4 regions of the Pseudomonas sp. 1152_12 genome follow, and region 4 is predicted to be linked to each of the others. Evidence: predicted binding sites of a transcription regulator. Region 4 holds the regulator's gene; each other region holds the start of a gene.
The links. Region 4 encodes FliA, which starts transcription of late flagellar genes. Its sites were predicted from a motif close to CTAAAGTTTNNNNNNNNNNNGCCGNTAA; they were not measured.
Positions count from the first base shown of each region.

Region 1: a site for FliA is predicted at 4,258-4,285, ahead of flgM (flagellar biosynthesis anti-sigma factor FlgM). Genes of this name have one in related genera too.
Region 2: a site for FliA is predicted at 4,113-4,140, ahead of FW764_RS00040 (methyl-accepting chemotaxis protein). Genes of this name have one in related genera too.
Region 3: a site for FliA is predicted at 1,713-1,740, ahead of FW764_RS01560 (methyl-accepting chemotaxis protein). Genes of this name have one in related genera too.

Region 1 covers NZ_VXCW01000002.1:46,872-54,388, reverse strand. The annotation lists gene flgB (flagellar basal body rod protein FlgB) at 1-336, opposite strand, end outside; gene FW764_RS02910 (hypothetical protein) at 665-1,447, shown strand; gene cheR (protein-glutamate O-methyltransferase CheR) at 1,538-2,365, opposite strand; gene FW764_RS02900 (chemotaxis protein CheV) at 2,409-3,341, opposite strand; gene flgA (flagellar basal body P-ring formation chaperone FlgA) at 3,422-4,180, shown strand; gene flgM (flagellar biosynthesis anti-sigma factor FlgM) at 4,323-4,649, shown strand; gene FW764_RS02885 (flagella synthesis protein FlgN) at 4,698-5,168, shown strand; gene FW764_RS02880 (flagellar brake protein) at 5,265-6,014, shown strand; gene FW764_RS02875 (MFS transporter) at 6,078-7,457, opposite strand.
Region 2 covers NZ_VXCW01000001.1:7,862-15,378, forward strand. The annotation lists gene ggt (gamma-glutamyltransferase) at 1-963, shown strand, start outside; gene FW764_RS00030 (AAA family ATPase) at 1,142-1,666, opposite strand; gene pnuC (nicotinamide riboside transporter PnuC) at 1,663-2,226, opposite strand; gene FW764_RS00040 (methyl-accepting chemotaxis protein) at 2,412-4,046, opposite strand; gene FW764_RS00045 (undecaprenyl-diphosphate phosphatase) at 4,276-5,106, shown strand; gene FW764_RS00050 (DUF1294 domain-containing protein) at 5,103-5,486, shown strand; gene FW764_RS00055 (amidase) at 5,607-6,899, shown strand; gene FW764_RS00060 (MmcQ/YjbR family DNA-binding protein) at 6,886-7,239, opposite strand; gene FW764_RS00065 (LysR substrate-binding domain-containing protein) at 7,236-7,517, opposite strand, start outside.
Region 3 covers NZ_VXCW01000001.1:362,705-370,221, reverse strand. The annotation lists gene FW764_RS01560 (methyl-accepting chemotaxis protein) at 1-1,652, opposite strand, end outside; gene FW764_RS01555 (aldo/keto reductase) at 1,801-2,796, opposite strand; gene FW764_RS01550 (LysR family transcriptional regulator) at 2,916-3,824, shown strand; gene FW764_RS01545 (AraC family transcriptional regulator) at 3,821-4,726, opposite strand; gene FW764_RS01540 (carboxymuconolactone decarboxylase family protein) at 4,829-5,389, shown strand; gene FW764_RS01535 (acyl-CoA dehydrogenase family protein) at 5,441-6,502, shown strand; gene FW764_RS01530 (ABC transporter ATP-binding protein) at 6,499-7,302, shown strand; gene FW764_RS01525 (ABC transporter substrate-binding protein) at 7,289-7,517, shown strand, end outside.
Region 4 covers NZ_VXCW01000002.1:402,712-410,228, reverse strand. The annotation lists gene FW764_RS04555 (chemotaxis protein CheA) at 1-2,022, opposite strand, end outside; gene FW764_RS04550 (protein phosphatase CheZ) at 2,034-2,822, opposite strand; gene FW764_RS04545 (chemotaxis response regulator CheY) at 2,841-3,215, opposite strand; gene fliA (RNA polymerase sigma factor FliA) at 3,384-4,124, opposite strand; gene fleN (flagellar synthesis regulator FleN) at 4,121-4,954, opposite strand; gene flhF (flagellar biosynthesis protein FlhF) at 5,060-6,376, opposite strand; gene flhA (flagellar biosynthesis protein FlhA) at 6,388-7,517, opposite strand, start outside.

The DNA of each region.
Region 1 (7,517 bases), 360 kb from region 4:
CACTGAGTTCTCGGCGTAAGCCGATTGCTCCAGTTGGGCATCGACGGTGTTCTGGTCGATCGATGGCTGCATCGGCGTGCGATACAGCAGCGACTCGTCACCATTGCCCAGGCCTTGCGCTTCGATATGACGGCTGTTGGTCATGTTCAAGGCGAAGGAGCCGTTTTTGGTCTTGTCTTGCTGTGCGGCGAGCACGGCGGAGAAGTCCAGATCCCGAGCCTTGTAGTTCGGGGTGTCGGCGTTAGCAATGTTGTTAGCCAAGACTTCGGCACGCTGGGCGCGGAAGCCCAGGGCTTGTTCATGGATACCGAGCGCTTTATCGAAGCTGATGCTCATGGCGGAAACCTTTAGGCTGACCTGCTTTTCGTATCTGGGTTATAGCAAGGCGCATGCCAATTCGTTGAAGCCCCGTAATTCAAGGGCTTGCGGGGGGTTTGCCGCTGGCGATGCCAGAAAAGCGGCAACGGTCTTCCGCATGGCGCCAGTAAAGCGGCAATGGCGGTTGCCGCTTTTCCACAGGCGGCAAGGGGAGGAAAAGGACGCAGAGGCGGTTGAGTGTGTTTGGCCGTCTGTCTGCACTGTCAATTCTGACAGTTGTTAAGTCTGTCGAGGCGAATATCTTATTGGGTAGACATCCCCCCATGCGTCAAGCAGAGGCTTAAAAATGTTGACTCTTCCGCTTCCAAGATTTAACGAACAAGACTCCGCAACCCCCATCCCGAATCTGAACACCCTCCGTGTTGTCGGCGACACCGCCAAGTTGACGCTCGACTTCCCCGTCGAGGCCGACGATATGATCTACCTGACATTGAGTAGCACCGTTATCGGCGGCGAGTACAACCAAAGCTTTATGGTTGCCCAAAACGCCCCCAGCCGCGAGGTCCTGATACCTAAAACCTTTATTGAAGCCAGCGCTGGCACAGTTGTAAGTTTGCTGATGCGGTTAAGACGCGCGCGGGAATTTACCGCCGCGCAGACCGCCAGGGTACGTATCAACTCACTCCCCATCATCGTGCCAGCCCCCACCACAGTATGGAATTTCAGCGACGGCACTTTCCAAGGCTGGGTAGCTCAGGGGCCTTATGTGGGCGGGGTCCTGCACGTTATTAACTCAAGCGTGGTCGTTGACATATCCAACAGTCGGGCGACCAGTGCCCACATCATTACCCGCCCCGTACCTGTGATCGCAGGGCGCACATACGATTGCAGCTTTGACGTCATTGGTCGTGCAGCCATCAGCGATGGCTCGACGCTATACATGACAATGAATAGCACCCGGATCGGCCCCAATCTACAAAATATCACTCAAGCCCAGACGCAAACCGGGACCGGCACCTTCACTGCCACTACGACAGGCGATGTTCGGCTCGGTATTTTCAACGCGGCAGTACCCCACGGGGATCACCGCCTATCGCTGGGCAATATCCGCATGACACCCCGGCCCTGAGAACGACCGACGCGGCGCCGTCGAAACGTCACACGCATAAAAAACGGGAGGCCTTTACAGGGCCTCCCGTTTTTTATGCTCAAGCGTCAATCACTTGGCCTGGTAAATGATGCCCGGGCTGCATTGCACCATCTGGTAATGATCCGGCAGGCCGTTCAATGCTTCGGAAGCACCGAGGAACAGGTAGCCACCACGCTTGAGCGTGCCGTGGATACGCAGCAGGATGTCTTTCTTCACTTCAGCCGAGAAGTAAATCAGCACGTTGCGGCAAAACACCATGTCGAACTTGCCCAGGCTGGCATAACTGTCGAGCAAGTTGAACGAGCGAAACTCGACTCGGCTCTTGATCGGCGCCTTGACTGCCCAACGCCCGGCCCCTTTCGGATCGAAGAAACGCTGCAGGCGTTCCGGGGACAAGCCACGACCCAGGGCCAGGCTGTCGTACTCGCCAGTCTTGCAGTTAGTGAGCATGGTGCCAGACAAGTCCGTGGCGACAATTTGCGCCCCAGCCTTCAACTGGCCCATGTTCGTGCGCTCGAACTCGTCGATGGACATCGAGATCGAGTACGGTTCCTGCCCCGAAGAACAGGCAGCCGACCAGATACGCAGGCGCTGTCCAGGGCTGGCCTTGATGGCCTCCGGCAGCACTTTGCTCTTGAGCACCTCAAAGGGGTAGGTGTCGCGAAACCACAAGGTTTCGTTGGTGGTCATGGCATCGACCACCATTTCCTTTAGTCCGCTGCGCGGCTGGCTCTGGATTCGCTGCACCAACTCACCCAGGGACTTGATACCCTGCTGCTCCATCATTTTGTTGAGACGGCTGGATACCAAGTACTGCTTGTTTTCACCGAGCAATATGCCACAGGCCTTTTCCAGGAAGACCCGGAACTGTTCAAAATCCAAATTACCTGTAGACACTGATACCGCCTCTTAAATCGTAAGTCCGCCAGGGAAAAAGCCCCTAGCCGTGATCTGCTGCCTTGATCCGGTCGACTACCCGGGATGCCAGGTCATCAGGGCGGAATTTGGCCAAAAAGTCATCGGCACCGACTTTCTTGACCATTGCCTGATTGAATACACCCGACAACGAAGTATGCAGGATGATATGCAATTTTTGCATACGTGGATCGTTGCGTATCTCGGCCGTGAGCGTGTAGCCGTCCATTTCCGGCATTTCAATGTCGGAGATCATCATCAAAAACTCGTCTTCAGGCTTCTTGCCCTCATCGACCAGCTTGCGCAGATAGTCCAAGGCCTGGCGGCCATCATTGAGGGCCACCACTTCCACGCCGACGGTTTGCAGGCAACGACTCACCTGCTTACGCGCCACCGATGAGTCGTCCACGGTCAGCACACGCAGAGAGATCGCCTTGTGCGCCGTTTCGGCGTCCACCACACCCACAGAGATCGATTCCGAAGTCGGCGCCACCTCGGCGAGGATTTTCTCCACGTCGATGATCTCCACCAACTGGTTATCGACCCGCGTCACCGCCGTTAGGTAATGATCGCGCCCGGTGCCCTTGGGCGGCGGATGGATCTCTTCCCAGTTCATATTGACGATACGTTCCACCGAGCGCACCAGGAACCCCTGGGTCTTGGTGTTGTACTCAGTGATGATCACAAATGGGTTCTGGCGATCCTGCAAACCCGCGGAACTGGTGGCCAGGGCCAAATCAAGAATCGGAATGGTCGCGCCACGGATGTTGGCCACGCCGCAAACCACGGGGCTGGACTTGGGCATGATGGTCAGTTTGGGACACTGCAGCACCTCCCGTACTTTAAATACATTGATGCCGTACAGCTGCTTGCCGTCCAGACGAAAAAGCAACAACTCCAGGCGATTCTGCCCTACCAGCTGTGTGCGCTGGTTTACTGAATCCATTACTCCTGCCATGCCCAGACTCCTACGCTAAAACCTAGAGGTACGAAGCGTACCCAACACTAAACGGCACGAGCTTTGCTATTTATTGGTTTATGAACCTTAAAACGACAGTTTCCCGACACCTTCCACGGCACCGCAGATTACTCTGCGTCTGGATGGCATTGCTTGCCTTCGGCTCGGGCGTCACGGCCCGTGCAGATAATGTCACCTTGCCTGATCTCCTTATCGGCGTCACCCAAGGCTTTCTTGAGTTCACTGTAGAAGATTATCTGGCAAATACTCAGACGCCTGGGCGTTATGAAATTCAGGTGAGCCAGTTGGACCCGCGTTTGCGCATGCCAATGTGCGACAAGGAATTGACAGCCACCCTGGAAAGCCCTGCCCAGCCGATCGGCCGCGTGACGGTAAAAGTGCGCTGCGAAGGCGCTTCGCCCTGGACCGTATTCGTACCGGCGCAGGTCAAACTGTTCCGCGATGTGGTGGTGGTGACGCGACCGTTAAAACGCACCGGCATCATCGGTTATGACGACGTGGCCATGCGTGAGCGGGATATAAGCCAGATCAATCAGGGCTACCTCACCTCGCTCGACCAGGCCCTGGGGCAGAGACTTACCCGACCAATGGTCACTGATCAAGTCATCACACTGGTCCATCTGGAGCAGGCTGAGGTGATTCGCAAAGGCGATCAGGTGGTCATTTCCGCCAGCAGTGGCGGGTTGAGCGTAAAAATGCCGGGCGAAGCGCTGTCCAACGGCGGCATGAGCGAACAGATCAGAGTCAAAAACCTGAACTCCAACCGTGTGATCAAGGCGCAAGTGACGGCGCCGGGTCAAGTTGAGGTTGCTTTATAGTTCACTGGCATAGGACGCCTGCTTTTCCTACACTGTGCGCTAGACGTCCGCTCGTGCAGGTTTATTGTCAATCGAGCCTAAAGTTTGTCCGGGTATCGCCGAAAACATGGCAAGCGTCCAAATACCCAGAGGTTTTTTTAACATGGTCATCGATTTCAGTCGTTTGAATAACCCCCCAACGTTGCCCGGCAATACACGTACCAGCGGTACCAAGGACAGTGTAGAAGCCAAGGCCCAACCAGCCCCTGCCGCGAAGACAGAGCAGGCTGGCGCCAGCCAAAGTGGGGAATCCGTACACCTGAGCAATGAGGCTCAACAGTTGCAGAAGGTCACTGACTCGCTGCGCGACCAACCGGTTGTCAACAAAGCCCGCGTGGCCGAGTTGAAACAGGCTATCGCCGATGGCAGCTATAAAGTCGACAGCAACCGTGTAGCCAGCAAGCTGCTTAACTTCGAAGCCGAGCGCTAGGCAAAGGCCTGCGCAGGGCTTTTGGACGCTTAAAACCCAAGGCCAGCCATGCACCACGACGAACATTTGCTTCAACTGATCATTGATGATCTGGCGCCGACGCAACAATTGCTCGAGCTGCTCAAAGAAGAGTCCCTGGCCCTATACGGCCGGGACATGCGCCTGCTGGAAGAAATCCTGGCGCGTAAACAGTCGCTGATCGTGCTGCTGGAACAGCATGGCAAGAAGCGCAGCGAGATCCTCATCAGCCTGGGCCTGCCAGCTGATCACGACGGCCTCGCGCAGTTGGCCAGCCACTCTTCAGTGGGTGATCAATTGCTGTCGCAGAGCACCGCCCTCAATCAATTGCTCACCCAGTGCCAGGAAGCCAACCAGCTCAACGGTCAGTCAATCCAGCTGCAGCAAGCTACGACCGCCAACCAGTTGCGCATACTTCACGGCGGAGAGCCTCCGGCACTGTACAACGCCCAAGGCTCCACCTCACGCCTGGTCAAGCCAAGCACCCGCAGCCAAGCCTGACGCCGGTTTACAGCGCGCCCTATCCAAGGTGCGCTACATGCTGGCAAAATGCCGGTTCTTGCGTGTAGTCGTATTTTGTCTGGAGATGGAAGAACCGTGTTCAAAGCCCTTAATGCGGAAGATGCTCCGCAGCCACCCAAGGTGCTCACCACGCCTCTGGAAATCGCCAGCACGTTGCGCATGCTGCAAGAAAGCCATGATCCGCTGATCATCACGTTCCACGAGCGCAGCCAGCGCTTCCAAAGCTACTTGGTAGATGTTGACCGGGACAGCAAGACACTGGCCTTGGACGAAATGATCCCGCGTGACGGTGAACGCTACCTCGAGAATGGCGAAGCCTTCCGCATCGAAGGCTTTCACGATGGTGTGCGGGTCGCCTGGGAAAGCAACGGCACGCTGACCATCAGCGAAAAAGGTGGCCACCGCATCTACACCGGCAGCATGCCTGACGAGGTGGTCTACCATCAGCGCCGCAATGCCTTTCGCGCTGCGTTGAAGCTGGCACAACTGGTCAATATCGAGCTGGGCGGCGAAAAGCTCAAGGCACCTATCAGCGGCAAACTGCTGGACATCTCCGCCACCGGCTGCAAGCTTCGCTTTGAAGGCGACATCTCCGAGCGCCTGCAACTGGGCCAGGTCTACGACCGCTTTATCGCCGCCCTGCCCTTCGGCAGCATGACCACCTCTGTCGAACTGCGTTACCTGCACTTCGAAGACAAGATCAACACCACGTTCGCCGGCGTACGCTTCCACAACATGAGCGGCTTGGTGCAGCGTCAAGTGGAACGATTTGTGTACCAACTGCAGCGTGAAGCGCGACGCTTTGACAAAGACGACGATTTTTAAGCATTAAAAGTCGCGTCAAAAAAACGGGCAGATCCTGATGGGATCTGCCCGTTTTTTTTGCGTTCAGGGGCGCGCCCTGCTCAAGTCGTGCGGATGCTCGTCAGGCCCCAGAGGCTCCGGCGGCCCCTCGAAAGCCGGCTCATCCTCCGGTGGTTGCGGATCGACTTCAGGTTCCAGCACAACGGTCTGCATTTGCTCCTGCACCACGGCCTCGTCCACTCGCGGATCCAGGCACGCCACCAACGGCGAGCTGGACATGCTGTCGGGCATCGCCACGTGATGCAGCGGCGCATCTTCCACCTGATGCAGGTTGGTCACGGCCTTCGGCCGAATACGCCACACCAGAATCACTGCACACAGGCTGAAAAATGCATACAGCATATGGCTGCCGAACAACTTCATCGCCACACCCGCCAACAGCGGCCCGGCACTCGCGCCAATACCGTAAGTCACCAGCAACATGGCCGTCAGGGACACACGACGATCACCTTCCACATGGTCGTTGGAAAACGCCACGGCCAATGGGTACAGGCAGAACTGCACCAACGAACACAGAAACCCTGCGACAAAAAGCACTTCCAACGGTACCCGCGTCATGATCGCCAGCGGCAATGCCGCCACCGCCAGGCACCCGGCGAAACAACGAATCAGCAATGCCCGATCATAACGATCCGACAACCAGCCCAACGGCCACTGCACCAGCAGGCCGGCGAAAATGCAGCAACCCATAAACAAACCGACCTGCTCAGTCGTCAGGCCTTGCTGGGAGGCGTAAAGCGGTGCCAGACCGTAGAACGAACCTACGATTACGCCAGCGCCCAAGACGGTACTTAACGACTGCGGCACACGCTTGATGAAAAAACGCGGCTCCATCGGTGCAGGGTGCAGGGGCGCCGGGTGAATGCGTCGCGTCATGGCCACCGGCACCAGGCACAGGGCAAAGCACAGTGCGACCAGCATCAACAGTTCAAGGCCAAGCTGGGGATGCATCACCAGAATCAGTTGACCCAACACCAGCCCAAGGTAGGACGCGATCATATAGCCGCTGAACACTACGCCACGCTGCTTGGCGTCCGCCTGTTCATTGAGCCAGCTTTCAATGACCATGTACTGGCACATCATCCCCAAGCCTACGATCACCCGTAGCACAATCCAGGCCGGCAGCCAATCGATCAGGCCATGACCCAATACCGCCGCACCGACAATCCCGGCACAGGTGGCATACGCTCGGATATGCCCGACCCGGGCGATCAGGCGGTGGCCGATCTTGCCGCCCAGCACAAGACCGAAGTAGTTGGCCGCCATCAGCGCACCCACCCACAGGCTGTCGACATGGTCGGCAGCCAGGCGCAAGGCAAGGTAAGTACTGAGCAGGCCGGAGCCGATCAGCATCATCAAGGAGGCGAAATAAAGGGCTCGAAAAGATTTCCAGATCTGGCGCATCGGCGTTCCGAGCGGCTCCTTGCAGTGGGTGACAGGGCTATCGGCATGATAGTCCGGGGT
Region 2 (7,517 bases), on a different contig from region 4:
TACAAGACCCGTGAAATGGCGCCCATCGAATGCGACTACCGTGGCTATCACGTGGTCTCGGCGCCGCCGCCAAGCTCGGGTGGCGTGGTTATCTGCCAGATCATGAACATCCTCGAAGGCTACCCGATGGCCGACCTGGGCTATCACTCGGCCCAAGGCCTGCACTACCAGATCGAAGCCATGCGCCACGCCTACGTGGACCGTAACAGCTACCTCGGCGACCCGGACTTCGTGAAGAACCCGATCTCCCACCTGCTGGACAAGGACTACGCCGCCAAGCTGCGCGCTGCCATCGACCCGCAAAAAGCCGGGGACTCCCAGGCGATCAAGCCGGGGGTGTCGCCGCATGAAGGCAACAACACTACGCACTATTCCATCGTCGACAAGTGGGGGAACGCGGTATCGGTTACCTACACACTCAACGACTGGTTCGGCGCCGGCGTGATGGCGAGCAAGACCGGGGTGATCCTCAACGATGAAATGGACGACTTCACCGTCAAGGTCGGCGTGCCGAACATGTACGGCCTGGTCCAGGGCAAAGCCAACGCCATCGCACCGGGCAAGGCGCCGCTGTCGTCGATGAGCCCGACCATTGTGACCAAGGACGGCAAGGCGGTGATGGTGGTGGGTACGCCCGGTGGTAGCCGGATTATTACGGCCACCTTGCTGACCATCCTGAATGTCATTGACTACAAGATGAACATCCAGGAAGCCGTGGATGCGCCGCGTTTCCACCAGCAGTGGATGCCTGAGACCACCAACCTCGAAACCTTCGCGGTGAGCCCGGACACTCAAAAAATCCTCGAAAGCTGGGGCCACAAGTTTGCCGGCCCTCAGGACGCCAACCACTTGGCGGCCATTCTGGTGGGGGCGCCGTCCTTGGGCGGCAAGCCGGTGGGCAACAATCGCTTCTACGGGGCTAACGACCCGCGTCGTAACACGGGGTTGTCGCTCGGTTACTAAGGGCTGATTGAGCATCAGCACACCTTCCGGGCTCTACCCCAAGAGCCCTGGATGGACCCCGCCCCATGAACGCGCTGGAAATCGCCACCTTCAATGATGCGCATGTTGATAGGCCAATCTCCTTTAGACGATTGACTGGCGCGAAGACAAAGGGACTGCGTTGATCCTGTGGTCGGTATTACGCGTTGAGCAGTTGCTGCACCGCTTCAAATGCCTGAGCACGGCGCTCGTCCCAGTTGCCGCGAATCACCACGAACGGGGTCGGGTGCTGCTCGCTCCACTCCAGGCTACGCTGGAAAAACAGGCGGCGATCTGCCAGTTGCGGTTGGCAACGCTGGCCGTCGGCGGTCCACTCCACATCTTCGGGTGAGAGCAGCAGGTGCAGGTCGTAATGCCGAGCAAGCAGTTCGTCATCCAGCCACGCCGGGTAGTCGCCGAACAGGGTTTGGCTCCACAGCGTGTTGGTCAGCAGGTGGGTATCGAGGACGAGTAGGTTGGGACGTCTGGCGCGGGCCGCGTCCTCCCAGGCCAATTGGCCACGCGCTATCGCTGGGATATCTGCCAAGCTGGTGTCGCGCTGGTGGTGGTCGATGAAGTAGCGCACATATTCGCCGACCATCAGCCCACCGAAGTGCGCGTGCAGTTCAGCCGCCAGCCAGCTTTTGCCGCTGGACTCGGGGCCGGCCAGTACCACTACCTTCATGCGCGCAACGCCGGATCGGCGCGCCATTCACGCCAGCCTTGCACGGCGATCACGGTGAACAGCGCGTAGAGCGCGGCGGTGAGGTACAGGCCTTTGTAGAGGAACAGGCCGACGAAAATCACATCCACGACAATCCACAGCGGCCAGCACTGCACGCGTTTTTGCGCCATCCACATTTGCGCCACCAAGCTGAAGCCGGTGAGGGCGGCGTCGAGCCACGGTTGGGCGGCGTCGGTCCAGTGGGCCATGGCGGCGCCAAGCAACAGGCTGAAGACGGCACCGATGGCCAGGCTGGTCATGATCGCGGGTACGCCGAGGCGGGTGACTTGGCGGCCTTGCTTGACCTCCCCGGCGCGGGTCCATTGCCACCAGCCGTAGAGTTGCAGCGCGGCGTAGACCACTTGCAGGAGCATGTCGGAGTAGAGTTTTACGTCGAAGAACACCCAAGTGTAGAGCAACACCATGACCAGGCCGATGGGCCAGCACCAGGGGTTCTGCTTGACCGTCAGCCAGACAGCGATCACCCCCAGGGCGGCGGCGAACAGTTCAAGCCCGGACATGGTGGTTCCTTGGGAGAGTGGAAGAGGGCGGTGATTGTAACCAGAGGTGAGTTTTCTTCAAACGTTGGTGTGAGTACATATCCGTTATTTGGTTAAGGGCGCAACCCCTATCAGCCATTCCCCAAATAACGGATATACACCTACCCAGCCGCAGCCCCGATAGCCCAGCCGTTCAGCCGCGCGATCTAAACCTTAAACTGGCGCAACAACCCATCCAGCTGTTCACTCAGCCCACGCAGTTGCGCACTCGCCACACTCGACTGCTCCGCCGCCAACGCCGTACTGTGGGACAACCCGGCAGCCTGGGTGACGTTCTGGTTGATGTCTTCCACCACATGCGCCTGTTGCAAGGTCGCGCTGGCAATCGAGGCATTCAGCCCATTGAGGTTATGCAAGGCCTGACCAATGGCGGTGAGGCTGGCACCGGCCTGGCCGGCTTGTTCTATGGTCAGTTGCGAAGCGCTGTGGCTGTCGCTGATCACCTTTACCGCCGCTTCCGAGTGACCTTGCAGGCGCTCGATCATCGCCTGGATTTCAGCGGTGGATTTTTGCGTACGCTGAGCCAGCAACCTGACCTCGTCGGCGACCACGGCAAAGCCACGGCCCTGTTCGCCCGCGCGTGCAGCTTCAATCGCAGCGTTAAGCGCCAGCAGGTTGGTCTGGTCAGCGATGGAGCGAATCACCTCCAGCACCCCCCCAATCTGCGTGCTTTCGCTGGACAATGTGCGGATCACCTCCACGGCCTGGCTGATGGTGCTGGAGAGCTGGTCGATCCGCTGCAAGCTGCCGTCGATATTCACTTGTCCTTGCTGCGCCTGGGCCTGGGCGTCACGCATTTCGCTGGCGGCGTGCTCGGCGTTTTTCGCCACGTCCTGCACGCCGTAGGTCACTTCATTGATCGCCGTCGCCACCAGCTCCATTTGTTGCGACTGCTGCTGGCTGCGTTCATTGGCCTGGCTGGCGCTGGCACCCAGCTCCGTGGACGACTGGCCCAAGGCGTTGGCGCACATCTGCAATTGGCCGACCACCTGGCGCAGCTTGGCGGTAAAACTGTTGAAGTGCTGGGACAATTGGGTGACTTCGTCGCGCCCGTGGGTGTCAAGGCTGCGCGTCAGGTCGCTTTCGCCGCTGGCGATATTGCCCATGGCGTTCACCGCCGCCTGCAAGGGTTGCACGATGCTGCGGGCGATCAGCACTACCAGCAACGTCATCACTAGCGCGATGCACAGGACAATCAGCGAAGTTTTCCACACCTGCCCATTGAATTCGGCTTGCACATCGTCCACGTAAACACCGGAGCCGATAATCCAGCCCCAGGGCTCGAACAGTTGGATATACGAGGTTTTTGCCACCGGCGCGTCGGAACCGGGCTTGGGCCAGCGGTAGTTGACGATGCCGGCGCCCTTGGCCTTGGCCAGGATCACGAACTCGTTGAACACTGCAAAACCGTCCGGGTCGCGAATCGCCGACAGGTTCTTGCCGTCAAGCTTGGGGTTGGCCGGGTGCATGATCATCACCGGCGTCAGGTCGTTGATCCAGAAGTAATCGTCGTGGTCGTAGCGCAGGCCACGCACCGCGCTCAAGGCTTGCTGCTGCGCAGCTTCACGCGTCAGTACCCCGGTTTTCTCAAGATTCTGGTAATAGGCCAGCACGCCGCCGGCCGTCTGCACCACGTGCTGCGTCTGCTGGCGTTTGGCCTGGTAGAGGTCGCCATGGATCTGCTTGAGCATTAACAGCCCCAAAGTCAGCAGCATCAATACGGCGACTACCAGGATCAGCCAAAGGCGGCGGCTGATCGACATGCTGCGCAAACTGTTCATCGTCCCGTCACTCCATGCTTTTATATTTGTGGGCGTTGCATCGACATTTCCGGCTTGTCTGATAGGCTTTCGGCAAATAATCGAAAAACCTGAGTACTCCCTGATTTTTCACGAATTTTTTGCGGGCTGATGGTGAAAATCCACCTCGGGCACTTGAGTGTGCTCGGCGTCAGTGGACGCTTAAAAAGACTATCAAGGCAAGTAGCTGAGCATGACCTTTGGGGGAAACATGGATTTTTGGACTGCCATACAGGCATTGATTCTTGGCGTGGTGGAGGGGCTGACAGAGTTCCTGCCGATCTCCAGCACCGGCCACCAGATCATCGTCGCCGATTTGATCGGCTTCGGCGGCGAACGCTTTGAGGCGTTCAACATCATCATTCAATTGGGCGCGATCCTGGCCGTGGTCTGGGAGTTTCGGCGCAAGATCCTCGACGTGGTCATTGGCTTGCCGACCCAGCGCAACGCCCAGCGCTTTACGGTCAACCTGATGATCGCGGTACTGCCAGCGATCGTACTGGGCGTGATCTTTGCCGACCTGATCAAGCATTACTTGTTCAACCCGATCACCGTGGCCACCGCGCTGGTGGTGGGCGGTGTGATCATGTTGTGGGCCGAGCGCCGCCAACATAAGGTTCACGCTGAAACGGTGGATGAAATCACCTGGAAAGATGCGCTAAAGGTCGGCCTGGCCCAATGTCTGGCGATGATTCCAGGCACCTCGCGTTCTGGCGCCACCATCATTGGCGGCCTGCTGTTTGGCTTGTCGCGCAAGACCGCCACCGAGTTTTCGTTCTTTCTGGCCATGCCCACGATGGTCGGCGCAGCGGTGTATTCGGGCTACAAGTACCGTCACCTGTTCCAGCCCGATGACCTGCCGGTGTTTGCGATTGGTTTTGTCACCTCGTTCATCTTCGCGATGATTGCGGTCAAGGCCTTGCTCAAGTTCATCGCCAGCCACAGTTATGCGGCCTTTGCCTGGTATCGGATCGCGTTTGGCCTGCTCATTCTGGCGACCTGGCAGTTTGGCTGGATCGACTGGTCTGCAGTCAAGCCATGAGTATTCAGCATCCGCGCTTGAAGGCGTTGATCTTTTTGCTGTTGTGCACGGCGCCGCTGATGGGCTCCGCACTCGTGTGGTATCGCGGCGAGACGGTCATTGCGCTGGTGGCTTATGGCGTGGTCAGCGTAGTGGCGTTTTTTCTGTACTGGGGCGACAAGCGCAGGGCGCAAACCGATGGCCGCCGTGTTCGCGAAAACATCTTGCACGCCGTGGAGCTTGCGGGCGGATGGCCTGGGGCGTTGATCGCCCAGCAGGTGTTTCGGCACAAGACGCGCAAGGTGTCCTATCAGGTTCTGTTCTGGGTGATTGTGTTGCTGCACCAAGTGTTCTGGCTTGATCAACTGTTCCTGGGCGGTACGCTGCTGTCGATTTTATAGGGCTCAAGTGCTGGGATACGACCGACTGATTTTCGGGAGGCTTCTTACCCAATAGCCGGTATGAACCGAGGTCACGCTGGCGTTATGCTCCTTGTACTTGAATGCACTGGGCCAACACGAATGTCTTTCTCGGATTCATTGCTACGCCATTCAGCGACTGAGCTTGCCGCACTGATTCAACAGCGCAAGCTCACCTCCACCGCCATTGTTTCCACCTACCTTGCCCGTATCGAGGCGCAAAACCCCGCGATCAACGCGCTGGTGCAAGTGTGTGCCGAGACGGCATTGGCTAGCGCATGGGCGGCGGATCGGGCCGTCGCTCAAGGTGAGTATGGCGGCGTGCTGCAGGGCGTTCCCTTTACCGTCAAAGACGTTATCGATACCTGTGGGGTGGTGTCGGCGGCGGGTTTGGCTGAGCGCGCTGACTACCGGCCGGCGCAGGATGCCGCGGTGGTGGTGCGCATGAAAGCTGCCGGCGCCATCCTGCTGGGTAAAAGCAACTGCCCGCCGGGCGGTGGCGGTGGGGTGACCGACAACCCCGTCTATGGCGCCACCCGTAACCCGCATGCGCTGTCCCATAGCCCAGGCGGCAGCAGCGGTGGCGAAGCGGCGGCCATTGCTGCGGGGCTTTCACCGGTGGGGTTGGGCAGTGATTCCGGCGGCAGTCTGCGCGTACCGGCGCATTTTTGCGGTGTTAGCACCTTAAAACCTACCAGTGGCCGCGTGCCTAACACCGGGGTTTTCGATCACCCGGGCGGGTTGAGTGACTGTCGCAGCCAAATTGGCCCGATAGCCCGACATGTCGAAGACCTGGCCTTGGTGCTCCGGGTGATCGCAGGCGAAGACGGTCAGGATGCCGGGGTGATTCCAATGCCCTTGCGCGCTGTAGAGGCTCAAGCGCTGAGCGGTTTGCGCGTGGCCTGGTACAGCGATGGCGGAATAGAACCTGCTGACCCGATAACCCAGGCAACGTTGCAGATGGCTGCCAGCGTGTTGGAAGGCGCAGGTGCCGCGTTGCATAGCGCCTTCCCCTCTGCATTAAGTCGTTCGCGCGACATAACCGAACGCTACTGGGCGATGAGCAAAGGCACCGGGGCACAGGCGATAAAATTGTTTGCAGACTGGGATCGCTTTCGCACGGCCATGTTGGGGTTCATGGCGGACTACGACCTTATCCTGTGCCCGGTTGACGCCGCGCCCGCGCCGCGCCTGAGATCGGAGCGGCCGGGACTGTTCAATCACACCTTGCCGTACAGCCTGGCAGGCTGGCCCTGCGTGGTGGTGCGCGCGGGTACGGATGCCTTGGGGTTGCCGGTGGGCGTGCAGATCGTCGCGCGACCGTGGCACGAGCATTTGGCGCTGGCGGCGGCGATGGCCATTGAGCGCGCGGTGCCTTTTGTTAATCCAACTTGAGCCCCACCTGCGTGCGCTTGGGCAGTTTGCTCACCACCAATTGGTGAGAACGCTGCAACAGCCCACGCAGTTCCTCGGCGCCGATTGGGTAGGGTGTGTTCATGATGATCCACTGGGCCCGCGCGAGGTAGGGCGCCGGGTGGATGCCCGGGCGGTCGACGTGGCCGAGGAACAGTTCTTTGTCGACCTTGAACGCCAGCGACTCGCCGCGCAGGTTTTGCAGGGCGAACATCTTGTTGCCGGCAATCGAAAATACGCGCACGCCGCCCCATTTGTAGTCTTCCCGCGCGCCGGGCAGGCTCAGGCAGAAAGCGGCGACGTGGGCTTCAGTCATTTTCATAGCAAGCGATCTCCGCAGCCCTTGAAGGCTTCTTCCAGGTAGTCGATCCAGGCACGAATGGCCGGCAGTACGCCACGACGGTGCGGGTACACCGCCTGCAACCAGCCGCCCGGCGAGGACCACTGCGGCAGCAGTTGCACCAACTGGCCGCTGGCCAATTCCTCTTCGCAATACATCATCGGCAGTACGGTAAAGCCCAAGCCTTTCAGGGCGCAGGCTTTGCGCACAATGAAGTCGTCGATGCCCAGGCGTGCTTCCAGCGCCAGGTCTTCGCTTTT
Region 3 (7,517 bases), on a different contig from region 4:
TCGTTGATCTGCGAGGTACTGGCCTGGGTGCGCGCCGCCAGGGCCCGAACTTCGTCGGCTACTACCGCAAAACCACGGCCTTGCTCACCCGCTCGCGCCGCTTCAATCGCGGCGTTGAGTGCCAACAGGTTGGTCTGGCCGGCGATCGCGCCGATTACACCCAGGGTCTCGGTGATGCGCGCGGCGTCCTGGCGCATATTTTCCACGGTGTGGGTGGCGCTGGCCACTTCGCCGATCAAGGCGCTGACGCTGTTGGACGCTTCGCCCACCACGACGCGGGAGCGGTCGGCGTGTTCGTTGGCGCGCTGGGTGAACGAGGCGGTCTCAGCGGCGTTTTGCGCAACCGTGTCGGCGGTGGAGCTCATCTCAGTGATGGCGGTGACCGTCTGATCGGTCTCGGAGGCATGTCGCACCAAAATCCGGTTAGTCTGCGCCGAGGTCTGTTGCAATTGTTCAAGCCCCGAGGACATGGCGCCCGTGGCCTGGGTCACTTCGCCGATCATGTTTTGCAGGTAGATGATAAAGCGGTTGACCGAGTGGCCGATGGCGCCCATTTCATCTTCGGCACGGATGGTAATACGCCGCGTAAGGTCGGCATCGCCGGCACACAGGGCGTCAATATTGGTTCTCAACGATTTCATGCGCTGTACCAACTGGCGGATTGCATAGAACGCCAATAACACCAGCAGCAACACCATGGGAATTTGCAGCATGGCCAGGGTGCCGAGCACGTCATCGCGTTGGGCGGTGATCAGCGAGGTGGGCAGGGCGGTAGCGAGGAACCAGGGCGTGCCCTCAATCGGGCGCATGTAAAACGTGCTGGCCACCCCTTGGTTGTCGAACTCACTGCGCTGCAACGCTTGGTCGCGATGGGCAAGGGCTTTGCTGATTTGGGCGGCGAAAGCCGAGGTGCCAGCCAGTTCGCTGATGTTCTTCAACACCACCGGGCCGCTGATGCGTGTGCTGTTGCTGATGATCTTGCCGTCGGCTTCGACGATCAGCATCTGCCCGCCGATGTCTTTTTCCTTGCTGGCGACCAGGGCATTGAAGAAACCCAGGGTCACGTCGATGGTGGCGACGCCGTACGCCGCGCCGTCACGTTGGATCGCCATGGCGCAATTGGTGCGCGGCTCCTGGCTGGCGTCGTCCTTGTAGGCGGCCGCCCAGGCGCACTGGCCGCGGGGTGAGGCGAGACCGCCTTTGTACCAGCTCTGGTCATAGTAGTTGGGGGCCGCGTCGCTGTTCCAGAAGGTGTTGACTGCCAGCTTGCCCGAGTCATCACGGTGCCAGAAGGTGCTGTGCTTGTTGCGCCCCGGGGTACGCAGGTTGGGCAGTGGCCAGATGCCGCCGCCGAAAACTTTGAGCTCGCCATATTGGTCCACCAAACCGGGCAGCACCTTGTCGATGGCGTCGCTGTCGAGCAGGGGAATGGTCTGGGTGATACTGCGTTGCTGGGCTTGCACCTTGTTCAGTTCGCCCTGGATCTGCTCGGCGACTTCGGCGATGCGGTTGAGCACCACCTGTTCTTCGGTGTGTTTTAGCGTGGGAGCCACCAACTGGCCGATGCCCACGACGGTCAACACAATCAATACCAGGACGAACAGCACCAGAAACACGGTGTATCGGGTTTGGATAGAGCGCAATGGGAGCATGGGGGGGTCGTCCTTACGAAGCGTTTATTATCGACGCGGCTTTGTTAGAGCTTCATCGGGCTATCGGCTGGGTAAGGAGGAGCTTTAGGTACGATGGTACAAGATAATCAGAGCGCCCACTGAACCGGGGCGCTCAGGCCTGCAAAGGCTATTGATTCACTAGCTGCATGGCGACTTCGCCGTAGCGCGAGCCAGCCGTAGCGCCCGCCGGGAAGATCGACGCCAGTGCCGCCTGTTCGGCAGGGCTTAACGTGATATCCAGCGCCGCGACGTTCTCTTCCAGGTACTTGCGTTGCTTGGTCCCAGGAATCGGGATTAGGTAATCGCCTTGCGCCAGTACCCAAGCCAAGGCCAATTGCCCGGCCGTGATGCCTTTTTCGGCAGCCAGCGCTTGAACCTGATCCACCAGCAGCAGGTTCTTCGCAAAGTTTTCGCCCTGGAAGCGTGGGCTGGAGCGGCGGTAGTCGTCGGCGGCGAAATCATCCGGGCTTTTCAGCGCGCCGGTGAGGAAGCCTCGGCCCAACGGGCTGTAAGGCACAAAGGCGATGCCCAGGCGTTGGCAGGCGGCCAGGCAACCGTTGTCTTCCTGGTCGCGGCTCCACAGCGAGTATTCGCTTTGCAGGGCACTGATCGGATGCACCTTGTGCGCACGTTCCAGGTTGGCGGCGGACGCTTCGCTGAGGCCCAGGTAACGCACTTTGCCTTGCTTGACCAGTTCGGCCATCGCACCGACGCTTTCTTCGATGGCCACTTCGGGGTCGACGCGGTGCTGGTAGTAGAGGTCCAAGGTTTCTATGCCCAGGCGCTTCAATGTGCCATCAATGGCCGTACGGATGTACTCGGGGCGGCCGTTTACGGCGCGACTCGCAGGGTTCGATGGGTCACGTACAAAGCCGAATTTACTTGCCAGGAACACGTGCTCACGCTTGCCGGCGATGGCTTTGCCGATCAGCGCTTCATTGGTGTGAGGGCCGTACATGTCTGCGGTGTCGAGCAAGGTGATGCCCAACTCTAGCGCGCGGTGCAGGGTCGCGATAGCTTCCTGGGTATCAGTGCCGGTGGTGTAGAAGTCAGTCATGCCCATGCAGCCGAGGCCGATGGCTGAGACCTGAGGGCCGTTCTTGCCGAGTTGACGAGTGTGCATCGGAGCAGTTCCTTGGTGGGGAAAGGCCTTATTGTTGTCCTCGACAAGCCGGGGATAAAGCGGCTAAAACTGCTATCACTATTATGATTTTCTAAATAATCACAGAAGGCAGCTCGGCTTTGGATCGATTTAACGCCATGCGCGTGTTCACCCGAATCGTTGAATTGGGCGGTTTCGCCAAGGCCGCCGACAGCCTGCAACTGCCGCGTGCCTCCGTCACGATTCTGATCAAACAACTCGAAGCGCACCTTGGGGTGCAGTTGCTGCAACGCACCACGCGGCAGGTCAGCCCGACGCTGGATGGCGCAGCGTACTACCAGCGCTGCGTCAGCCTGTTGGCGCAGCTTGAGGAAACCGAAGCGGTGTTCTCCCGCCAAAGTAGCCCGCGCGGTACGTTGCGTGTCGACATGCCGTCAGGCATCGGGCGATTCCTGGTGATTCCCGCGCTGCCCGCATTCAGTACGCAGTACCCGCACATCGACCTCGAAATCGGCCTCAATGACCGCCCGGTCGACCTGATTCGCGAAGGCGTGGACTGCGTACTGCGCGCTGGCTTGGCGCTGGACGATGCACTGGTGGCACGGCCACTGGCGATGATGGATCAGGTCACCTGTGCCAGCCCTGAATACTTGCAACGTTTTGGCCTGCCCCACACCGTTGACGACCTGGCCGGTCATCAAGTTGTCGAGTACTTTTCCAGCAGCAGCGGTAAGCGCTATGGCCTGGAGTTCCAAGTGGGCGAGGAAATTCGCCTGGTGGATTTACCCAAGCAGGTCGCCGTCAACAGCGCCGACGGTTACCTCGCCGCCTGCGAAGCCGGCTATGGCTTGGTGCAGACGCCTTACTACCATGCCATGCGCCAGTTGCAAGCCGGCAGCCTGATAGAAGTGCTCAGCGCGATCAAGCCGCCGCGGCTGCCGCTGACCGCGCTGTACCCGCCACATCGCCAACTGTCCCCACGGGTGCGGGTGTTTGTCGATTGGTTGGTGCAGCTATGTGCCCGCCCGGGCAATGGTTTGCGACGCTAGGCCTGAGCCTTGCGATAGGCGCCGGGCTGCTGCCCGGTGACTTTGTAGAACGCTCGAGTGAACGCCGCGACGGATTGGTAACCCGCTGCCAGCGCTACGTCCGCCACCGTCTGGTCTTGCTTGAACAACTGGCAGGCATGGCGCATGCGTATCATCAACAGTACGTGCCCCGGCGATTGGCCGCACAGTTCAGTGAATCGTTTGAAAAACGCCGAACGCGACAGTCTGGTGCACGCCGCCATGCTTTCCAGCGTCCAGGCATCGGCGGGGCGCGCGATCAGTTGTTCCAGCAGGTTGGCGAACGACGGTTGCCGAGCCAGTGCAGCCAGGCCACCAAGCTCGGTATTGTCGATAACTTGCTGGCGCAACACGTACAGAAACAACAAGTGGCAAAGACGCTCAAGCAACGCGGAAGAGGGCGCGGGCGTGCGTTCGCATTCTTGCAGGATCAGTTCGAACAGCTGACGCGCGGCGGTCAGTGATGGGTCGCCGGCCCGCAGAATAATCCAGGCGGGCAGGGTGTCGACGATCAGCGCTGACAAGCCTGAATGGAAGTGGAAGAAGCCGCAGACAAGGCCCACGCCATCGTCGGCGGCGCTGTCCAGCGCCAGCATCGGCCGGCGCGGGCGTGCCTGCGCTGCCGCGGCCGTTGCCTCCCCCGACAGCTGAAACTCAAGGTCGCGCAGCAGAAACACGGCATCCCCATCGTTCAAGCTTTGCGGGGTGGGTTCACCGTCGATATGCAGCCAGCACTGCCCCTGCACCACCAGGTGGAAGCTCGCGCTGGCCAGGCCATGCGTACTCGCATGCCAGTCGCCACAATAGCGGCCGACATGGAACAAACGAGTGTTCAGCTCAAGGCTGGATAATAACCAATCGACGAGTGCACTGGACGAATTCATCTAAGCGAAAGACTCTAGAGCAAGTAATCGCTACTTTAGCCTATTGAGGCGATTTTTTATAACCAACAGACTGGGTGCACGAACCCACCAGGAGACCACTCCATGTCCCGTGTACCGTTGTTGACCCCCGAAACTGCGCCAGAGGCGGCCAAACCCTTTCTGGAAAACGCTCTGAAAGCCTCGGGTTTCATTCCGAATCTGCTCGCCGTATTGGCCAATGCACCGGCTGCGTTGGAAACTTACATCACCGTCTCGGGCCTCAATGCCAAGGCAGAGTTGAGCCTGGCCGACCGTGAAGTGGTGCAACTGATTGCCGCCACCACTCACGGCTGCGATTTCTGCGTGGCCGGGCACACCGCCGTCGCGCGCAACAGAGCCAAGCTGCCCGAACACGTGATCGACGCCTTGCGCCAGCGGGGTGAACTGCCTGATGCGCGCTATGAGACACTCGCCGCCTTCACCCGTGAAGTGATCGCCACGCGTGGTGATGTCAGCGACGCCGGTTTCGAGGCATTCCGTGCCGCCGGTTATTCCGAAGGCCAGGCCTTGGAGGTGATTTTGGGCGTGAGCCTGGCAACCCTGTGCAACTTCGCTAATGTATTTGCCCGCACCCCCCTCAACCCGGAGCTGGCGCAATACCGTTGGGAAAAACCGGCAAGCTGAGGCGCACACGCGCAGGTGTTGGTCCACACGTTGTAAAAAGGAGAGACATGAATGCTTGACCCAATCTTGAGCCGTTGGCTCGATGTTCAAGCGCAGGCCCTGGATGTGGGCAGTTGCGATCCGCAGGAAGTGCTGCCACGGTTGGCAGACGCAAATGTATTGCGTGTCGGCGTGCCAAAAGCCCTCGGTGGCCTGGGCGGCGATGTGGCCGGTGCGGTGGACGTCATCGCCAATGTCGCCAGCCACTCGTTGGCGGCAGCCTTTGTATGCTGGGGCCAGCGATCTTTTATCGAGTATTTGTTGCAGAGCCCGAATGAGCGGCTGCGTGAGCAATTGTTGCCGGACTTGCTCAGCGGCAAGCTGGCCGGCGCCACTGGGCTGTCAAATGCGATGAAGTTTTTGTCAGGCATCGAGTCGCTGCAAATCAGCGCCGAGCCCACCGAAGACGGCTGGACCCTCAACGGTCGCCTGCATTGGGTGACCAACCTGCGCAAGAACGGCTTTGTGGCCGCCGCCGCGATTGAGCACGCCGGGGGCGGTGCGCCGTTTATCCTGGCGATTCCGGATTCGGTTGCCGGCCTGCAACGCTCGCGGGACCTGGAATTGCTGGGGCTGCAATCGAGCAACACAGCGGCGCTTGGGCTCGAAGGCGTTGAGCTGAGCCGTGATTGGTTATTGCATGAGGATGCGCGTAAGTTTTTACCGGCCGTACGCCCGGCGTTTCTTGGCTTGCAGTGCGGCATGTCGATCGGCCTGGCCCGCCGCTCGCTGGCGGAAGTGGCCAACCACCTGGGGTCGAGCCGCACCGTGTTGCGTGATGAGTTGCAAGCGCTGCGGGTGACCCTGGACCACCTGGTAGGCGAGCTGAAACAAGGCCTGTTGGCCGGGCGGTTTGCGGCGGAACCGGTGCCGCTGTTCAAGCTGCGTATTGCCCTCGCGGAAACCGCCGCAAGCGCGGTGCAACTTGAGCTGCAAGCCAGCGGTGGCAAGGCTTACCTGACCGCCCATGGCAGTGGTTTTGCCCGGCGCTGGCGCGAGTCGGCCTTTGTGCCCATCGTCACGCCAAGCCTGGTGCAACTGCGCACCGAGCTGCACCGCCAGGCCAATCTATGAGCCAGGCGGTATTGCGCGCCGAGGGGGTTTGCCTGGGGTATGCCAGCGGCCCGGTATTGCAAGGGTTTGACTTGCAGTTGCAGCCCGGTGAAGTGGTATCGATCCTTGGCCCCAGCGGCGTCGGCAAGTCCAGCCTGTTGCGCGTGCTGGCCGGCTTGCAGGCGCCTCAGGGCGGTAGCGTGCGGGCGCTGGGTGAGCCGCTGAGTGGCCCGCATCCGCGCGTCGCCGTGGCCTTCCAAGACCCGAGCCTGTTGCCCTGGCTGACCCTGGAAAAGAACGTCGCCTTTGGTTTGGATTTTGCCCGCCAGCCGCACGTGAGTGCGCAGGAACGCCGTCGCCGTGTTGACCACGCCATCGCCGCGGTCGGGCTTGAGCATGCCCGCCAGCAGTTCCCGGCGCAGTTGTCCGGCGGTATGGCTCAGCGCACGGCGTTGGCCCGTTGCCTGGCGCGGCAACCGCAAGTGCTGCTGCTGGATGAGCCGTTCGGCGCGCTGGATGAAGTCACCCGCGCCGATATGCAGCACCTGCTGCTCAAGGTCAACCGCGAGCAAGGCTCGGCAGCGGTGTTGATCACCCACGATATCGATGAAGCGCTGCTACTGTCCGACCGCATTCTGCTACTGGGCAACCGCCCGGCGCGGACGTTAGGCGAATGGCACATCGACCTGCCGCAACCTCGCGAAGAACAGGTAGAAGCTATCGGCGCACTGCGCATTGAGATTCTGAAAACCTTACGGCAGGCGAGCCGCCCTCAACCCAACCCTCTTGAACCACTGGAGCCCAACTATGTGTCTGGATGACCTGACCCACTCGCGCCGTTACTTTCTCAAACTCTCGGCGGTGCTCAGCGCCGCCGGTGCCTTGCCGCTGTTGAGCAGCTTACATGCCCGCGCCGCCAGCGAGCCGGACGCGCCGGTTCGCATCGGTTACTTGCCGATCACCGACGCCACGCCGCTGCTGGTTGCGCATAACAACGGTCTGTTTGAAGCCGAAGGCATCAAGGCCGAGCGCCCGG
Region 4 (7,517 bases):
GAACAGGGGCAACGCCTTGTCGCGCACGATCACCACTTCCTGGCCGTCCACCACATTGGTGCGCGACAGGTCGAGGTGGAAGATCTCGTTGACGTTGACCAGTGGGAAAGCGAACGCCTGGTTGCCCAGCATCACCATCAGGGTCGGCATGATCGCCAAGGTCAACGGCACCTTGATGACGATTTTGGAGCCCTGGCCCTTGGTCGAGTAAATATTGATCGAGCCGTTGAGCTGGCTGATCTTGGTCTTCACCACGTCCATGCCCACGCCACGGCCGGACACGTCGGAAATCTCGGTCTTGGTCGAGAAGCCCGGGGCAAAGATCAGGTTGTAGCACTCGGTGTCGGTCAGGCGGTCGGCGGCGTCCTTGTCCATCACGCCACGCTTGACCGCGATATTGCGCAGAATCGCCGGGTCCATGCCTTTGCCGTCATCGGTGATCGACAGCAGGATATGGTCGCCTTCTTGCTCGGCCGCCAGAATCACCTTGCCGTTGCGGGACTTACCCGAGGCTTCGCGTTCTTCCGGGGTTTCGACGCCGTGGTCGACGGCGTTGCGCACCAAGTGGACCAGCGGGTCGGCCAGGGCCTCGACAAGGTTTTTATCGAGATCGGTTTCTTCACCCACCAGCTCCAAGTTGATCTCTTTCTTGAGCTGGCGCGCCAGGTCGCGAACCAAGCGCGGGAAGCGGCCGAAGACTTTCTTGATCGGCTGCATCCGCGTTTTCATCACGGCGGTCTGCAAGTCTGCAGTGACCACGTCAAGGTTCGACACGGCCTTTTGCATGGCTTCATCACCACTGCTCAGGCCCAGGCGCACCAGGCGGTTACGCACCAGCACCAGTTCGCCGACCATGTTCATGATGTCGTCCAGGCGTGCGGTATCAACCCGCACGGTGGTTTCGGCTTCACTGGCAGGCTTATCGGCCACCGGCGCCGCTGCAGCACGCGCAGGCGCCGGGGCGGCTGCGGCTGCGGGAGCGGGAGCGGGAGCGGGAGCGGGTTTGGCAGGAGCGGGTTTCGCGGCAGCAGGTGCGGCAGCAGGTGCCGCGGCTTCGACCGGCGCGGGTTTCGCCTCGACAGGCGTGGCGGTCGCCGCAGCGGCCGGGGCCACCTCGGTGAACTTGCCTTTGCCGTGCAGTTCGTCGAGCAGGGCTTCGAATTCGTGATCGGAAATCAGCCCGTCACCGGCCGGTGCAGCACTGGCAGGCGCTGCACTGGCGGCTGGCGCGACGGCGGTCGCTGCAACTTCCGGCAAGGCATCAGCTGCAAACGTGCCTTTGCCGTGCAGTTGGTCGAGTAACGCCTCGAATTCGTCGTCGGTAATGTCGGTGCTGGTAGACGCCGCAGGCGCTTGCGCCTCGGTGGCAGCAGGCGCCACCGCGTCAGCAGCGAACTGGCCTTTGCCGTGCAACTGATCGAGCAACGACTCGAACTCAGCGTCGGTAATGTCTTCGCTCGTCGGCGTTGCAGGCGCCGACGCAGGCGTAGGCGCTTCAGCCGCTTGCGGCGCTTCAGCCTCGGCCTTGACCGCGCTGAGTGAGTTGAGCAGTTGTTCGAACTCGCTGTCGGTCACGTCGGCTTCCGGCTCAGCCACCGGAGCCGCTTCCACCACCGGCTCAGCCGCGGTGTCCGCAGGTTCCGCCAGGCGCGCCAGGGCGGCCAGCAGTTCCGGTGTGGCGGCAGTGATCGGTGCACGTTCGCGCACTTCACTGAACATGCCGTTGACCGCATCCAGTGCTTCGAGAATCACGTCCATCAGTTCCGAGTCGACGTGGCGCTCACCCTTACGCAGGATGTCGAACACGTTCTCGGCGATGTGACAGCACTCCACCAGCTCATGGAGCTGGAGGAAGCCGGCGCCCCCTTTTACAGTGTGAAAACCGCGAAAAATTGCATTGAGCAGGTTCGCATCATCCGGTCGGCTTTCCAGCTCAACCAGTTGTTCGGACAGCTGCTCTAAAATTTCGCCGGCCTCTACAAGGAAATCCTGAAGGATTTCTTCATCGGCGCCGAAGCTCATGTGGGTGCTCCTTAGAAGCCTAAACTGGATAACAGGTCATCTACGTCATCCTGACCTGACATAACGTCTTCACGTTTATCGGCATGAATCTGCGGACCTTCACCCTTGGCGAGATGTTTTTGTGGATCTTTTTCCGAGAGGATCGCCTCACGGTCATGTTCGATGCCGGCAAAACGATCAACTTGGCCGGCCATGAGCACCAGTTTGAGCAGGTTGCTTTCCACTTCAGTGACCAACTGGGTCACGCGCTTGATCACCTGACCGGTGAGGTCCTGGTAATCCTGGGCGAGCAGAATGTCATTGAGGTTGCTGGCAACCGTGCGATTTTCCTGTTCGCTGCGCGACAGAAAACCTTCGACTCGACGGGCCAATTCACGAAACTCTTCGGCCCCGACTTCCCGACGCATAAAGCGGCCCCAGTCAACGCTCAAAGCCTGCGCCTCAGTGGCCATGCCATTGACCAGCGGCGTGGCGTTTTCCACCAGGTCCATGGTGCGGTTAGCCGCCGCCTCAGTCAGCCTGACCACGTACGACAGGCGTTCGGTGGCATCGGTGATCTGCGAAATCTCTTCGGCCTGGGGCATATGCGGGTCAATCTGGAAATTGACGATCGCACTGTGCAATTCGCGTGTGAGCTTGCCCACTTCCTGGTACAGGCCGCGGTCACGGGTCTGGTTAAGCTCATGGATTAACTGCACGGCGTCGCCGAACTGCCCTTTTTCGAGGCTTTCGACCAACTGGTGAGCATGCTTTTTCAGGGTCGACTCAAAATCCGCCTGCGATGATTCTTTATGCTCCATAGCTCCCCCGTGGCAGCATCAATGACCGATGCGTTCGAAGATTTTTTCAATCTTCTCTTTCAAGGCCTGTGCAGTGAATGGCTTGACCACGTAACCGTTTACCCCAGCTTGGGCGGCTTCGATGATCTGTTCACGCTTGGCTTCGGCGGTCACCATCAACACGGGAAGGCTGCGCAATTTTTCGTCGGCACGCACGTGGCGCAACAAGTCGATACCGGTCATGCCCGGCATGTTCCAGTCAGTTACCAGAAAGTCGATGCTCCCGCTGTTGAGGATCGGAATCGCCGTAATGCCGTCATCCGCCTCAACCGTGTTTGTGAACCCAAGGTCACGCAACAGGTTTTTTATGATCCGCCGCATCGTTGAGAAGTCATCAACGATGAGGATTTTCATGTTCTTGTCCAATTCGACCTCCAAGCAGTCTTAAACGCGCCCAGCACTTGGACGCGCCATTTCAATCAACAGGCGTTACACAAAAAGGACTGCCCAGGGCACCACGGTACGAACCCGCGAAAACCTGAAGCGTTCGCGGTAGCGTCTGCAGTGTCCCCACACTGCCTGTCAGCGCGCGCGCCACTCTCCCAATCGCCCCCGTAAACGGGCTGCGCACTGGCTGTGCAACTGGCTGACACGCGATTCGCTGACCCCCAGGACCTCACCGATTTCCTTGAGGTTCAGCTCTTCGTCGTAGTACAGCGCCAACACCAACCGCTCACGCTCCGGCAAATTGGCTATCGCTTCCGCCAGCGCACTCTGGAAACGTTCATCTTCCAGATCGCGCGACGGCTCGAGATGAGCACTCGCGCCGTCCTCGTGCAACCCTTCGTGTTCGCCGTCCTGCAACAGGTCGTCGAAACTGAACAGGCGGCTGCCCAAGGTATCGTTCAAAATCCCGTAGTAATCGTCGAGACTCAATTGGAGTTCGGCCGCAACTTCATGATCTTTAGCGTCACGACCGGTTTTTGCTTCAATTGAGCGAATTGCGTCACTGACCATGCGCGTGTTGCGGTGTACCGAACGCGGCGCCCAATCCCCTTTACGCACCTCATCGAGCATCGCACCACGGATACGGATACCCGCGTACGTCTCAAAACTCGCACCTTTGCTCGCGTCGTATTTGGTCGAGACTTCAAGCAAACCGATCATACCGGCCTGAATCAGGTCTTCGACCTGCACACTGGCAGGCAGGCGTGCCAACAAATGGTAGGCAATGCGCTTGACCAAGGGCGCATAGCGCTCGATCAACTCGCCCTGGCTGTCACGTGCCGACTTTTTGTAAAGGTTATAGCCGCTGGCTGTCATAGCACCGGTCCTGCGCTCGTCTGATGCACCAATCGCTCGACGAAAAACTCCAGATGCCCCCTAGGGTTTGCGGGCAACGGCCAAGTATCGACCTTCTGGGCAATAGCCTTGAACGCCAATGCGCATTTGGAACGAGGGAACGCTTCGTAGACTGCACGCTGCTTTTGCACAGCCTTGCGTACACACTCGTCATAGGGAACTGCACCTACGTATTGTAGGGCAACATCGAGGAAGCGATCCGTGACTTTGGTCAACTTGGCGAACAGGTTTCGCCCCTCCTGCGGGCTTTGGGCCATGTTGGCCAGCACGCGGAAGCGATTCATGCCGTAGTCGCGGTTAAGCAGTTTGATCAGAGCGTAGGCATCAGTGATCGAAGTGGGCTCATCGCAAACCACCAGCAATACTTCCTGCGCTGCGCGGACGAAGCTGACCACCGACTCGCCAATCCCGGCGGCGGTGTCGATCACCAGCACGTCGAGGTTGTCGCCAATATCACTGAACGCCTGGATCAGGCCGGCATGCTGCGCCGGGCTCAGGTGCACCATGCTCTGGGTGCCCGAGGCGGCCGGCACGATACGAATGCCACCGGGGCCCTGCAGCAGCACATCGCGCAGCTCGCAGCGGCCTTCGATTACATCAGCAAGGGTATGTTTGGGTGTCAGCCCCAGCAGAACGTCGACGTTCGCCAGGCCCAGGTCAGCATCCAACAGCATGACACGACGGCCAAGCTCTGCCAGGGCCAGGGACAAATTCACTGACACGTTAGTTTTCCCGACGCCACCTTTGCCGCCGGTCACCGCGATCACCTGTACGGGATGCATGCTGCCCATTTTATTTCTTTACCTTGTCTTGCTTAGACGCAGGCTACATGACTTGGCCGCGTGAATCGCTTGCAGACCATCGATGTAGGTACATTTCACGGCGTTCATCCTGCCTCACCCCACCCGCTTTTCCGGGTGGTGGTAAAGGTCGGCGAACATATCGGCCATCGCTTCCTCGCTAGGCTCTTCTTGCATTTGCACGCTGACAGCACGGCTGACCAACTGATGACGGCGCGGCAGATGCAGATCATCCGGAATCCGCGGCCCGTCGGTCAGGTAAGCAACCGGTAATTCATGACTGATGGCCAGGCTCAGCACTTCGCCCAAGCTCGCAGTTTCGTCGAGTTTGGTGAGGATGCAACCGGCGAGGCCGCAACGCTTGTAGCTGTGGTAGGCAGCGGTAAGAACCTGTTTCTGGCTGGTGGTTGCAAGCACCAGGTAATTTTTCGACTTGATGCCACGCCCGGCCAGGCTTTCGAGCTGCATGCGCAACGCCGGGTCGCTGGCTTGCAGGCCGGCAGTGTCAATCAACACCACGCGTTTGCGCAGCAGCGGGTCGAGGGCGTTGGCCAGAGACTGGCCCGGATCGACGTGGGTCACCGGCACATTGAGAATGCGCCCCAGGGTCTTGAGCTGCTCCTGGGCGCCGATGCGGTAGCTGTCCATGCTCACCAGCGCGATGTTTTGCGCGCCGTACTTGAGCACATAACGCGCCGCCAGCTTGGCCAGGGTGGTGGTCTTGCCCATGCCGGCAGGGCCGACCATGGCAATCACACCGCCCTCTTCCAAGGGTTCGATTTGCGGAGTGACGATCATGCGTGCCAAGTGCGCCAGCAGCATGCGCCAGGCTTGGCGAGGTTCTTCGACTTCGGCGGTGAGCGCCAGCAAGTCACGGGACAACGGGCCGGACAGGCCGATCCGTTGCAGGCGACGCCACAGGTTGGCCTGTTGCGGCTTGCTGCCTTGCAACTGGTTCCACGCCAACGAACCCAGCTGCACTTCGAGCAGCTCACGCAGGCCATTGAGTTCAAAGCGCATTGAATCAAACGCGCGCTGGTCAACTGCGGCAGCCGGGGCAGGCGCTGCAGGACGCGGCGGTTCTTTGAATGTTGGTTCAACCAGCGGCTCGGCAGCGGTCAGTGGCAGGCCAGCGAACAACTGGCGATTGGTGGAGGCATCGCTATCGCCACGCATGCTCAGCTCAGCCTGGGCCGAGACAATGCGTGAGGCAGTCTTACGCAGCTCGTCTTCGAGTTCCATGTTCGGCACGCGCGGCGCCAGCGCCGAGGGCGTGTAATCCAGGGCAGCCGTTAGCTCAACACCGCCGGCAATACGACGGTTACCGATAATCGCGGCATCGGCGCCCAGCTCATCACGTACCAGTTTCATGGCCTGACGCATATCGGCGGCGAAAAAACGCTTAACTTGCATAACCCACTACCTCAGCCATTGGGCCCTACTGTCGCGACGATAGTCACTTGCTTGTTGTCAGGAATTTCCTGATAAGCCAAAACGTGCAAATTCGGCACTGCCAAGCGCCCAAACCGCGACAACATCGCGCGGACCGGGCCTGCTACCAGCAGAATCACCGGGTGGCCCGCCATTTCCTGGCGCTGCGCGGCTTCGATCAACGAGCGCTGCAGTTTTTCCGCCATGCTTGGCTCCAGCAGAACGCCTTCTTCCTGGCCTTGTCCTGCCTTCTGAATACTATTGAGCAATATTTGTTCCAACCTGGGTTCCAAGGTGATCACAGGCAGCTCAGACTCAACCCCTACAATGCTTTGCACGATTGCGCGGGACAATCCGACGCGTACCGCAGCCACCAGCGCGGCAGTATCTTGACTCTTGGCGGCATTGTTGGCGATGGCCTCGGCAATGCTGCGAATGTCGCGTACCGGCACCTGTTCGGCGAGTAGCGCCTGCAACACCTTGAGCAGTTGCGACAGCGACAACACGCCCGGCACCAGCTCTTCGGCCAACTTTGGCGAGGCTTTGGCCAGCAAGCCCATCAATTGCTGGACTTCCTCGTGGCCGATCAGCTCGTGGGAGTGTTTGTAGAGAATCTGGTTGAGGTGCGTGGCGACCACGGTGCTGGCGTCTACCACGGTGTAACCCAGTGATTGTGCCTGGCTGCGCTGGCTGACTTCGATCCACACCGCTTCCAGGCCAAAAGCCGGATCTTTGGCGGTAATGCCGTTGAGCGTGCCGAAGACCTGGCCAGGGTTGATCGCCAGTTCGCGGTCGGGGTAAATCTCGGCTTCGGCGAGGATCACACCCATCAGCGTCAGGCGGTAGGCGCTGGGCGCCAAGTCGAGGTTGTCGCGGATATGCACGGTGGGCATCAGGAAGCCCAAGTCCTGGGACAGCTTCTTACGCACGCCCTTGATCCGCGCGAGCAATTGCCCGCCCTGGTTGCGGTCCACCAGCGGAATCAGGCGGTAGCCGACTTCCAGGCCGATCATGTCAATCGGGGTCACGTCATCCCAGCCCAATTCCTTGGTTTCCTGGGCGCGGGCCGGCGATGGCAGCAGTTCCTGTTGACGGGCGATTTCCTGTTGAGCCTTGACCTTGA